2 regions of the Pseudomonas soli genome follow, and region 1 is predicted to be linked to the other one. Evidence: riboswitches for the same ligand, from Rfam matches in the RefSeq annotation. Region 1 holds a riboswitch; the other holds the start of a gene.

Region 1 (5,831 bases):
CCTGGCGGTCGATATAGCCATTGGTGCTGGTGCGGCTGTAGTCGAGCCGCGCGTAGTGGCGCGGGCCGTCGCCGCTGTTGAGCGCCTTGTTGAAGCCGACCGAGGTTTCCATCGTGTCGTAGCGCCCATAGCTGACGCGGCCCTCGAAGGTGTCCTCGTCGCGGTTGGCCAGTTTGGTGATCATGTTCAGGCTGCCGCCGACGGCGCCGCTGCCGTTGAGGAACGACGACGGCCCGCCGAGCAGTTCGACACGGTCGTAGATCCATGCCCCGACCGGGCGCCCGGCGGCGCCATACTGCAGGTTGATGCCGTTGAACAGCTGGCTGACCTGGGCGCCGTTGAAGCCGCGATACGACACGTAGCCACCCCAGCCGGGCGGTGCCGAGGCGTTGACCCCGGGCAGCGCGTTGGCGGCGTCCTGGAAGTTGCGCGCGCCGATGCGCTGCATGGTCTTGCGGTCGGCGACGCTGATCGAGGCCGGGTTCTCGCGGGCGCTGAGGTTCAGGCGTGAGCCGCTTTCGATGGGCCGGTCGAGGTCGAGGCTGGTCGCCTCCTTGGGTTGCTCGGCGGTGGCCGTGACGTTGCTGGCGGGCAGTGTGAGGGTGTCGTCCTGCGCCCAGGCGCAGGTTGCGCTGCCAACGAGCAGCGCCAGAGTGGTCATGCGGAACATGCAAGGCTTCCTGGCTGAAATCAATGAGCGCACGCCCGCTGCCGATCAGGCAGTTCGAGGGCGTGGCGATGTCAGAACGCGAGAAGCGAAGCGGGGGAGGCGCGGGGGTTGACCAGTGGCCAGCGCTGCTTGGGCAGCCGTGGCGCGGGTTGTCTGGGTAAGGGTTTGCTCGACTCCCCGGCGAGCAGGGCCAGCAAGCCGAAGAACACCGCCAGCAGGATGGCGCTGAACAGGCTGGCGATCACGCAGTCGCCGCCGGCGGGCAGCACCGGGTCGGTGATGTCCTGGTCGCCCTTGAACACGCCGCTGCTGTCGGCCGCGCACCAGGCGGCGTCGTCGAGGCCGGCCAGGCGCAGCCCGGCCATCTGCCCATGGCCCATGGCGCACAGCAACGAGCCGAACAGGATGCTGAAATACAGCACCCAGGCGACTTGCGATCGTGTGTGGCGGGCCAGCTTCATCGGCAAAGCTCGAAGGGAATAGGTTAGGCGTGCGGATTTTACAACTTTTGACACATCTGCCTAGAGTGAACGGCCGATAAAAAACATTCGAAACGATTCACCCGCCTCGCTTGACGCCTCTCGGCGCCAGGTGTTCTGATGCCGACCGATTTCAGGTGTCCCATGCCGCCGCGCATGGGGTGAAACGGGAAACCGGTACGCGCTTCGCGCCAGTCCGGTGCTGCCCCCGCAACGGTATGCAAGTGATGCCTTCGACAGACCACTGTGGCCCGCGTGTCATGGGAAGGTGAAGGCATCTTGTCTTGCGAGCCCGGAGACCGGCCTGGAATGTAGTAGGCAAACTCCTGCGGTGGGCGGGCATGGGCCGGTATTGGCGTGTGCGCGATCCGTGCTCCTGCGTGCTTCTGCGAAAGTCACTTTCGAGAAGAGCATGATTGCTGTGATTCACTCCCGACGTCGTTTCCCCAAGGCCCGGACCTTGTTCCTGGGCTGCCTGGCCAGCCCCCTGGCACTGGCCGAAAACACCCCCCTGATCCTCGACCAGCAGATCGTCGCCGCGCCGTCGGTGGAGTCGACCACGGTCGCCGCCATGGCTCAGTACGGCAGCAAGGTCGAGATCGTCAGCCGCGAGCAGATCGAGCGCGCCGGCCCCGGCGCCGACATCACCCGGGTGATGCAGATGTTGATCCCCGGCTTCTACGTCGCGCCGAAGAACGGCCCGTTCGACTACGGCACCTACTCGCTGCTCGGCGGGCGCAACGACGACACCCTGATCCTGCTCGACGGTGTACGCCTGAACAACCGCCTGTACGGCGGCCTGTATCTGGACACACTGCCGGCCAACGCGGTGGAGCGCATCGAGGTGCTCAAGGGCGGCCAGAGCCTGTTGTTCGGTACCCAGGCCGTGGCGGGGGTAATCAACATCGTCACCCGCAGCCCGCAACGTCGTCAGGCTTCAGGTGAGGTCAACCTGGGCCTGGACAGCTTCGCCGGCAGCAGCAAGGACGCCCGCGTCGAGCGGATCTTCAGCAATGGCTTCGGCGACCTGGGCCTGCTGGCCTATGTCAGCCACAACGTCTCCGACGGTTACCAGCCGTTTCGCAACCGCGACTACAGCGGCAACGTCAGCGACAAGAAGCGCGGCTACGAGGTGACCACCTTCGGCGGCAAGGCGATCCAGGCCTTCGGCGACGATGCGCGGCTGGAGCTGTTCTACCAGTACACAGACGCCAACCTCGATTTCGCCCGACCGGTGAACAATTACAAGACCACCAATGACCGCGTGCAGCAGATCGCCACGGCTACCTTCGAACAGCGCATCAGCGAGCGCCTGAGCTACTTCGTCAAGGGCCACGTCAACGACTGGGACACCCGCTACACCCGCATCAACAACCGCGCCGACGGATCCCGCGACGTGGTCAACCACAACGACTACTGGGGCTTCACCGATTGGGGCGTGCAGGCCGAGGGCAAGGCCGAACTCGACGGCGGCCACGTCCTGGTGTTCGGTTCCGACAACCAGTGGTTCAAGGGCCAGGACGACGTGCTGGTGATCGACGACAACAAGGCCCAGGCCAATGCGTTGTACGCCCAACTGCGTCCCAGGATCGAGGCCTTGCCCAACTGGCACCCGAGCCTCGGCCTGCGCCACGAGGCCATGAGCGGCGGCGACAGCGCCACCGTCGGCATGCTCACCTCGCTGTACGACCTGAACGACAACTGGCAACTGCGCGGCCAGTATGGCAGCGCCTACAAGCTGCCCAATGCCGAGCAGTTGTTCGTCAACGAGCCTGGCGACGAGATCGGCAACCGCGACCTCAAGCCCGAGAAGAGCCGCAATGCCGAGCTTGGCCTGGACTACCACGGCCTGCTGCTGGAGCGTGAATTCAGCGCCAGCGTCACCGTGTTCCGACGCAAGATCACCGACTTGATCACCCTGGACGGCAGCCAGTGGGTCAACGGCCAAGGGCAGGTACAGATGCGTGGCTTCGAGGCCGATGCGCGTATCCAGCTTGACGATCAATGGAGCCTGCAGGCCGACATGACCCGCAACCTCACCGAGTCGCGCACCGGGGCAACGATCAACGACGTGCCGAGTTTCTTCGCCCGTTCGCGGCTCGGCTACGAATCGGCGGACCGCATGTGGGGGGGCGGCGGCGCCATTCGCTACATCTGCGACGTGGTCAGCTCCAAAGGTGTTGACTACGGCCATTATTCGGTGGTCGACGCCGATGCCTACCGCTACCTGGACGGCGCCCGCCAGCACCGGCTGAGCCTGCTGGTGGAGAACCTGTTCGACCGCGACTATGTCACCAGTCGGGCGAGCAATGTCGACAACCTCGGGCGGCCGTTCACCAGCGAACTGCGCTACACCTACACCTTCTGAGGGCGTGAGCATGGACTACCAGCGCGTGTTGTTCGTCGGCCCTGGCCTGGGTGGCGGCTCGGCGGCCGAAGCTTTCGGCGCCGAGATTCGCGACCTGCGTGGCCACGAGGCGGGCCGGGATATCGTCGACACCCTGGAGGGTTTCGACGGGCTCTGGGCGGTGATCCGCGAGGCCCTCGACCAGGGCGTGGGACGCCTGCTGGTGGTGGACCTGGAACCCACCTCGGACAGCGCCTACCTGGACTGGCTGCGCGATGAGCTGGGGCGCCTGGCGCAAGCTCGGGCCGGCGTCTGGGTCACGGCCCAGGCCCTGGGGCGGCGCGGCCTGGATGCGCGAGTGGCCTGTGCCAGCATCGGTGAACCTGCCCGTCACCTGGCGTGCGACCAGGTCAACGCGGTGGCCAGCGACCCGGACTGGTCGCGGGTGCCCGAACATGCCCGCCAGGTGTTCCTCTGCACCGGCCCTCGCTGCGTGCGGCGCGGTGCCTTGCCGCTGTGGAAACGCCTGCGCCGGCTGCTGCTGGAGCGTGACCTGATCGAGACCCCGGGCGGCGTGCTGCTGACCCGCACCGGTTGCCAGTTTCCCTGCAACCTGGGGCCCGTGTTGACGGTGCACCCGGACGGCTGCTGGTATCGGGTACGTGATGATCGGGAGGTGGAGGAATTGGTGGAAACGCATCTAGAGGGCGGAAGGGTCGCCAAAGCACTGTTGATCAAGGGAGGGACGTGCGATGCGTAAAGCCTGGCTGCTGTCGATGGCCTTGTGCTGTGGCACACCGGCCCTGGCGGACAGCTATCGCAACTGCGGGCAGGACTGGCAACGGCCCGCTGCGGCGCCTGCGCGTATCGTCGCCCTCAACCAGCACGCGGCCGACCTGCTGCTCGCCCTCGGCGCGGGGCCGTCGATGGTCGGGGTGGCCTACCTGGACGACAACGGCGCCGCCTACAAGCAGGGCCGCTACCAGGGTGTGCCGGTGATCGCCCGGGAGTATCCGGCCAGCGAAGTGTTGTACGCGCAAAGGCCGGATCTGGTGGTCGGTGGATTCGCCACGGCCTTTGGCGATGGGATCACCTCGCGCAGCAGATTGGCCGGCAACGGGATTGTCACCTACCTGCTCGAGTCGGCCTGTAACGGCCACTCGCTGGACTACTATGGCCATGTCCGGCGTGACCTGACTGTGCTCGGCGAGCTGTTGGGCAGACAGGCGAGGGCGCAGGCATTGATCGAGGCGATGGAGACCGACCTGGCGCAGGCCAGGGCGATCGCACCCAGCGGCAAGCCACTGTCGGTGTTCTACCTCGACAGCGAGGTGCGGGGCCTGGACAGCGAGGGCGGACGTGGGTTCGTCACGCCGCTGCTGGCCGCCGCCGGGGCGCGCAATGTGCTTGCCGGGATCGACCAGTACCGCGTGACGATCAACCGCGAGGCATTGCTGAGCAGTGACCCCGACGTGATCCTGCTGGCCGACGCCCTGTGGTCGCCGGCCAGCCGCAAGCGTCAGCTGCTGACCCGCGACCCGGTGCTTTCGAGCCTGCGGGCGGTGCGCGAGAATCGCATGATCGATATCCCGTTCACCCAGCTGATGCCCACGCCGGCCAGCGGGCGCGTGGCCCTGGAACTGGCGCGGCAGCTCAGGGGGATGGCTGTTCCATAGCCGGCCTACTCGCCGATGACCAACTGACGCGCCAACTGGTTATGACGCTCCAGCACTATTGGCAGGTCGACGGTAGTGATGCGCCCGTCCTGAACCACCACACGTCCGTTGATCACACTGGTGTCGACGTGGGTCGGGGTGCAGAACACCAGCGCCGCCAGCGGGTCGTGGAGGGCGCCGGCATAGGCCACATGACCAAGGTCGAAGGCGACGAAGTCGGCGACCATACCCGGTGCCAGGGCACCGATATCGTCACGGTTGAGCACCTTGGCACCACCCAGGGTGGCGATTTCCAGTGCTTCGCGGGCGGTCATCGCATCCGGGCCGAAGCCGACCCGTTGCAGCAGCAAGGCCTGGCGTACCTCGCCGATCATGCTGGCGCCGTCGTTGGATGCCGAACCATCGACCCCCAGCCCCACCGGCACGCCGTGGTCGCGCATCTTGCGGATCGGCGCGATGCCCGAGGCCAGGCGCATGTTCGAGCACGGGCAGTGGGCGACCCCGGTGCCGGTGCGGGCGAACAGCTCGATGCCATGCTGGTCGAGTTGCACGCAGTGGGCATGCCACACATCGTGGCCGACCCAGCCCAGGTCCTCGGCGTATTCGGCCGGAGTCATGCCGAACTTCTCGCGGCTGTAGGCGATGTCGTTGACGTTCTC
Region 2 (5,831 bases), 760 kb from region 1:
GCCAACCCCGAGGAGGCCTTCACCCTCCCGGCCAAGTTCTACACCCAGGCCGCCGTCTTCGAACACGAGAAGGAAGCGATCTTCGCCCGCAGCTGGATCTGCGTCGGCCACCGCAGCGAAGTCGCCGAGAAGAACGCCTACATCACCCGCCAGGTGATCGGCGAGAGCATCATCGTCGTGCGGGGCCGCGACGACGTGCTGCGGGCCTTCTACAACGTCTGCCCGCACCGCGGCCACCAACTGCTCGAAGGCAGCGGCAAGGCCAAGAACGTGATCACCTGCCCGTACCACGCCTGGACCTTCAAGCTCGACGGCGAGCTGGCCCATGCGCGCAACTGCGAGAACGTGGCCAACTTCGACAAGGACAATTCAACCCTGGTGCAGCTGCGCGTGGAGGAATACGCCGGCTTCATCTTCATCAACATGGACAACGACGCAGGCTCCGTCGAAGACCAGCTGCCGGGCATGCAGAAGCGCATGCGCGAAGCCTGCGCGGTGATCGACGACCTGCATCTGGCCGCGCGCTTCGTCAGCGACACTCCGGCCAACTGGAAATCCATCGTCGACAACTACCTGGAGTGCTACCACTGCGCTCCGGCCCACCCCGGCTTCTCCGATTCGGTGGACGTCGGCCAGTACAGCCACAGCCTGCACGGCAACTGGACCCTGCAATACGGCCTGGCCAAACCGTCGGAGCAGTCATTCACCTTCGACGAGTCGGTGAAAGACCCGTCCTTCGCCGGCTTCTGGGCCTGGCCATGCACCATGTTCAACGTACCGCCAGGGGCCAACTTCATGACCGTGATCTACGAGTTCCCGGTCGATGCCGAGACCACCCTGCAGCACTACGACATCTACTTCCTCAACAAGGAACTCAGCGCAGAGCAGCACAAGCTGATCGACTGGTACCGTGAAGTATTCCGCCCCGAGGACCTGCGCCTGGTCGAGAGCGTGCAGAAAGGCCTGAAGTCCCGCGGCTACCGTGGCCAGGGCCGGATCATGGTCGACGCCCAGCGCAGCGGCGTCAGCGAGCACGGCATCGCCCACTTCCACAACCTGATCGCGGTCGCCCATCTGGACGACTGAACACACCCAAGCTCCCCCGCCCCGCGCCAGGGCCTGGCGCGGGGCTTTGTTGTCGAGGTACGCCATGGCCAAGCAATACGAGATGTTCAAGGTGCGCGTGACCGGTGTGGAACAGGCCACGCCGCAGATCAAGCGCTTCACCCTGGCCCGCGCCGACGGCGGCCCCCTGCCCGCCTTCAGCGGCGGCAGCCACGTGATCGTGCAGATGCAGTCGCCCTGCGGCAGCCAGTTCAGCAATGCCTATTCGCTGATGAGCGACCCGCGTCAATTGCACAGCTACCAGATCGGCGTGCGGCTCGAGGAGCAGTCCAAGGGCGGTTCGGCGTTCATGCACAACCAGGTCGCGGTGGGCAGCGAGCTGACCATCTCCACCCCCAACAACCTGTTCGCCCTGGACGCCGATGCCGGGCGCCATGTGCTGATCGCCGGCGGCATCGGCATTACCCCGTTCCTGGCGCAGTTGCACGAGCTGGAAGATGGCGCCACCCCCTACGAGCTGCACTACGCCTTCCGCGCCCCGGAACACGGCGCCTTCCAGGGCGATCTGGAACAAGGCCCGCATGCCGGCAACACACGGTTCTACATCGACAGCCTGGACCGCAAGCTCGACCTCGCCGCGCTGTGCGCGGGCCTGGCCGATGACGCCCACCTCTATGTGTGCGGGCCCAAGCCGCTGATCGACGCGGTGATCGCCACCGCCGCCGCCGCTGGCATCGCCGAATCGCGGGTGCACTGGGAACAGTTCGCCGCCGCCGCGCCGGCCACAGGTGCGGCCTTCACCGTGGTCCTGGCCCGGTCGGGCACCGAACTGCAAGTCGAGGAAGGCATGACCATCCTCCAGGCCATCGAGAAGTCCAAGGCCGCGAAGGTCGAGTGCCTGTGCCGCGAAGGCGTGTGCGGCACCTGCGAAACGGCGATCCTCGAAGGCGAGGCCGAGCATTTCGACCAATACCTCAGCGACGAGGAAAAGGCTGCCCAGCAGAGCATGATGCTGTGCGTGTCGCGGGCGCGCTCGGCGCGGTTGGTGCTGGATCTCTGAGGGGCAGAGCCAGAGCGTGTCCCACGGGGCCGAACGATGCCAACTCGGGGCAAGCCCGCGCCTGCAGGAATAGCGCGTGACCTGCAGGAACGGGCTTGCCCCGCGATAGCTTCGGGGGCGTCGATGCAAATGCGGGCCAGTGGATCAATAAATTGTTATGAGATAACATCTCAAATCCTCCGTTTGCGACTTTTCCAATGACCCGCCTCCAACTCCCCCAACGCCTGCAAAGCATCGACGCCCTGCGCGGCCTGGTGATCCTGTTCATGCTGCTGGACCACGTGCGCGAAACGTTCTTCCTGCACCGCCAGGTCAGTGACCCGATGAACATCGACGCCACCGAACCCAGCCTGTTCGCCAGCCGCACCCTGGCGCACCTGTGCGCGCCGGTGTTCGTGCTGCTTACCGGGCTATCGGCCTGGTTGTATGGCGAGAAGCACCAGGGCCGTGGCGATGTCTCGGTGTTCCTGTTCAAGCGCGGTCTGTTCCTGGTAGTGCTGGAATTCACCCTGGTCAACTTCGCCTGGACCTTCCAATTGCCACCGAGCGTGATCTACCTGCAGGTGATCTGGGCCATCGGCCTGAGCATGCTCGCCCTGTCGCTGCTGGTGTGGCTGCCGCGCCCGGCGCTGCTCGCCCTCGGCGCGCTGATCGTCGCCGGTCACAACCTGCTCGATGGCCTGCACTTCGGGCCGGAATCGGCGCTGCATGTGCCATGGGCGATCCTGCATGAACGCAGTTGGCTGGAGGTGGGCGAACATCTGCGCCTGCGCACGTCCTACCCGCTGTTACCGTGGATCGGCGTGATCGCCCTGGGTTATGGGCTCGGGCCGTGGTTTTCCCGGGGCAGCGACGCCGGCAAGCGCCAGCAGCGCCTGCTATGGGCCGGCGTGGCGTTGCTGCTGGGGTTCGGTGCGCTGCGCCTGCTCAATGGCTACGGCGAAGCCCCCTGGAGCCTCTACGCCAGCGTAGGGCAGACGCTGATGAGCTTCTTCAATATCACCAAGTATCCACCATCGTTGCTGTTCCTGGCCCTGACCCTAGGCGTCGGCCTGCTCCTGCTGCGCGGCTTCGAGCGTGCCGGCGACGCCCGCTGGATCGGCCCGCTTGCGGTGTTTGGCGCAGCGCCAATGTTCTTCTACCTGCTGCACCTGTATGTGCTCAAGCTGCTGTATGTGGCGTGCGTGGCGCTGTTTGGCCTGAACCAGGGCGGCTATTTCGGTTTCGATGGCATGGGCGCGGTATGGCTGACCGCCGTGCTGCTGCCACTTGCGCTGTACCTGCCGGTGCGCTGGTTCGCCCGGCTGAAAGCGCGCCGGCGCGATATCGCCTGGCTCAAGTACCTGTAAAAGCGTTTTCACCCGACAGCCCGATGGTCTACCATGCCGCCCGCCGGTTTCCACACGGAATCAAAAGGGAATCCCGGGCTCGCCACTGGCGATCCAAAGGGAACTGCCCCCGCAACTGTAGGTGCCGAGCCTGCGCCATCGATGCCACTGGGTCTGCCGACCCGGGAAGGCTGGCGCCGGCCTGGACGCACCAGTCAGGAGACCTGCCGGCACGCATTCACCAACCGGCGGGGTGTCCGGGATGGTCATCCGCCCCTGGCCGCGTGCTTGCGCACGGCTACCCGGCGATGCCTGTCCGTGGGCCATTCCGTGCACCACCCAGGAGATCGCCCCACCATGCCGTACCGCCTCGCCGCCCTCCTCGCCGGCCTGTCCCTGTCATGCCTGGCCCATGCCAGCGCCACCCAATACCCGCTGACCGTCGACAACTGCGGCTTGCCGCAGACCTTCACACAGGCCCCGCAACGGGCGGTGACCGTCGGCCAGGCCGGCACCGAGCTGCTCTATGCCCTGGGCCTGGGTGAGCGGCTGGCCGGCACCTCGCTGTGGTTCAACAACGTGCTGCCGGAATTCAAGGCGCAGAACGACAAGGTCCCGCGCCTGGCCGACAACGAACCGAGCTTCGAGGCGGTGGTCGGCAAACGTCCGCAACTGGTGACGGCGCAGTTCGAATGGATGATCGGCGCCCAGGGCGCGGTCGGCACCCGCGAGCAGTTCCAGGAGCTGGGCATCCCCACCTACCTGCTGCCCTCGGACTGCGAGGGCAAGGACAACCTGGTGGGCGCCGACGGCACCCGCCTGCAGCCGTTCAAGGTGCAGAGCATCTACAAGAGCGTCAGCCAGCTGGCCGAGATCTTCGACGTGCAGGAGCGTGGCGCGCGCCTGAATGCCGAGCTTCAGGGCCAGCTGGAACAGGCCAGGCAGCGCCTGGCCGGCCAGGACCTGGCGCACACCAGCGCGCTGTTCTGGTTTTCCAGCGCCGACCTCAAGACCGACCCCTATGTCGCCGGCCGCCAGGGCGTGGCCGACTACATGCTGCAGACCCTCGGCGTGCGCAACGTGGTCGAGTCCAGCGAAGAATGGCCTACCGTGGGCTGGGAGACCCTGGTCAAAGCCAACCCCACCTGGCTGATCGTCGCGCGCATGGACCGCCGCCGCTATCCGGCCGACGACTACCAGAAAAAACTCGACTTCCTGCGCAGCGACCCGGTCACGCGCAATATGAACGCGGTCAAGCACGGCCGTATCATCGTCCTCGATGCCGACGCCATGCAGGCAGGCATCCGCCTGTTCCGCGGCCTGGACGTGCTGTCCAGCGCCTTCGCCAGCGGTAAAGCGCCCCAGCCATGAGCCGCCTGCTGCCCATCAGCCTTTTTGCGTTACTCGCCCTGTGCCTGGCCATGCTTGCCGGGATTGCCATCGGCGAGACCCGTGTCGGCGCCGAGGCGATCTGGCAGGTGCTGGCCAACCAGCTGTGGCAGGCCGGCCATGCCGTCGACCCGATCGACGCCGGCATCGTCTGGAACTACCGCCTGCCGCGCACCCTGGTCGCCGCCGCCTGCGGCGCGGGGCTGGCGACCTGTGGGGTGATCCTCCAGGCGCTGCTGCGCAACCCGTTGGCCGAGCCGTACCTGCTGGGCCTGTCTGCCGGCGCCTCGACCGGCGCCGTGGCGGTGGGGCTGTTCGGCCTGGGCGGCGCGGTGCTGTCGCTGTCGGCCGGCGCCTTCATCGGCGCGCTGGCGGCGTTCGCCCTGGTGCTGCTGCTGTCACGCGCCAGTGGCAGCCGCCATGACAATGCCCAGGTGATCCTCGCCGGCATCGCCGGGTCGCAGCTGTTCAACGCCCTCACCGCCTTCCTCGTCACCAAGTCGGCCACCGCCGAGCAGGCCCGCGGCATCCTATTCTGGCTGCTGGGCAACCTCAGCGGCGTGCGCTGGCCGTCGGTGTGGCTGGCGGTGCCGGTCGCCCTGTTCGGCCTCGCGATATGCCTGTGGCAGCGCCGGGCACTGGACGCATTCACCTTCGGCGCCGACTCGGCGGCCTCGCTGGGCGTACAGGTGCGCCGTACACAACTGCTGCTGATCAGTTGCGCGGCGCTGGTCACCGCGGTGATGGTGTCCATCGTCGGCGCCATCGGCTTCGTCGGCCTGGTCATCCCCCATGCCCTGCGCCTACTGCTCGGCCCCGGGCACAGCCGCCTGCTGCCGGCCAGCGCCCTGGGCGGTGCGCTGTTCCTGATCATCGCCGACATCCTCTCGCGCACCCTGATCACCGGCCAGGTGATCCCGGTGGGCGTGGTCACGGCCTTGATCGGCGCACCGGTGTTCGCGCTGATCCTGATCAGCCGCCGGGGGCGC

Evidence for each region. Region 1 has a riboswitch for cobalamin ahead of LU688_RS15355 (TonB-dependent receptor plug domain-containing protein). Riboswitches for the same ligand answer to the same signal wherever they lie in the genome.
Region 2: linked by a shared signal. The riboswitch ahead of LU688_RS12015 (ABC transporter substrate-binding protein) and the one ahead of LU688_RS15355 (TonB-dependent receptor plug domain-containing protein) in region 1 are both predicted to bind cobalamin.

Annotation. Positions count from the first base shown of each region.
Region 1 is NZ_CP128543.1:3,323,083-3,328,913, reverse strand. Features, by position in the region: gene LU688_RS15365 (TonB-dependent receptor) at 1-670, opposite strand, end outside; gene LU688_RS15360 (DUF2946 family protein) at 742-1,131, opposite strand; cobalamin riboswitch at 1,268-1,471, shown strand; gene LU688_RS15355 (TonB-dependent receptor plug domain-containing protein) at 1,562-3,517, shown strand; gene LU688_RS15350 ((2Fe-2S) ferredoxin domain-containing protein) at 3,528-4,256, shown strand; gene LU688_RS15345 (ABC transporter substrate-binding protein) at 4,249-5,172, shown strand; gene LU688_RS15340 (8-oxoguanine deaminase) at 5,178-5,831, opposite strand, start outside.
Region 2 is NZ_CP128543.1:2,565,686-2,571,516, reverse strand. Features, by position in the region: gene LU688_RS12030 (aromatic ring-hydroxylating oxygenase subunit alpha) at 1-1,086, shown strand, start outside; gene LU688_RS12025 (PDR/VanB family oxidoreductase) at 1,151-2,125, shown strand; gene LU688_RS12020 (acetyltransferase domain-containing protein) at 2,323-3,474, shown strand; cobalamin riboswitch at 3,502-3,699, shown strand; gene LU688_RS12015 (ABC transporter substrate-binding protein) at 3,811-4,824, shown strand; gene LU688_RS12010 (FecCD family ABC transporter permease) at 4,821-5,831, shown strand, end outside.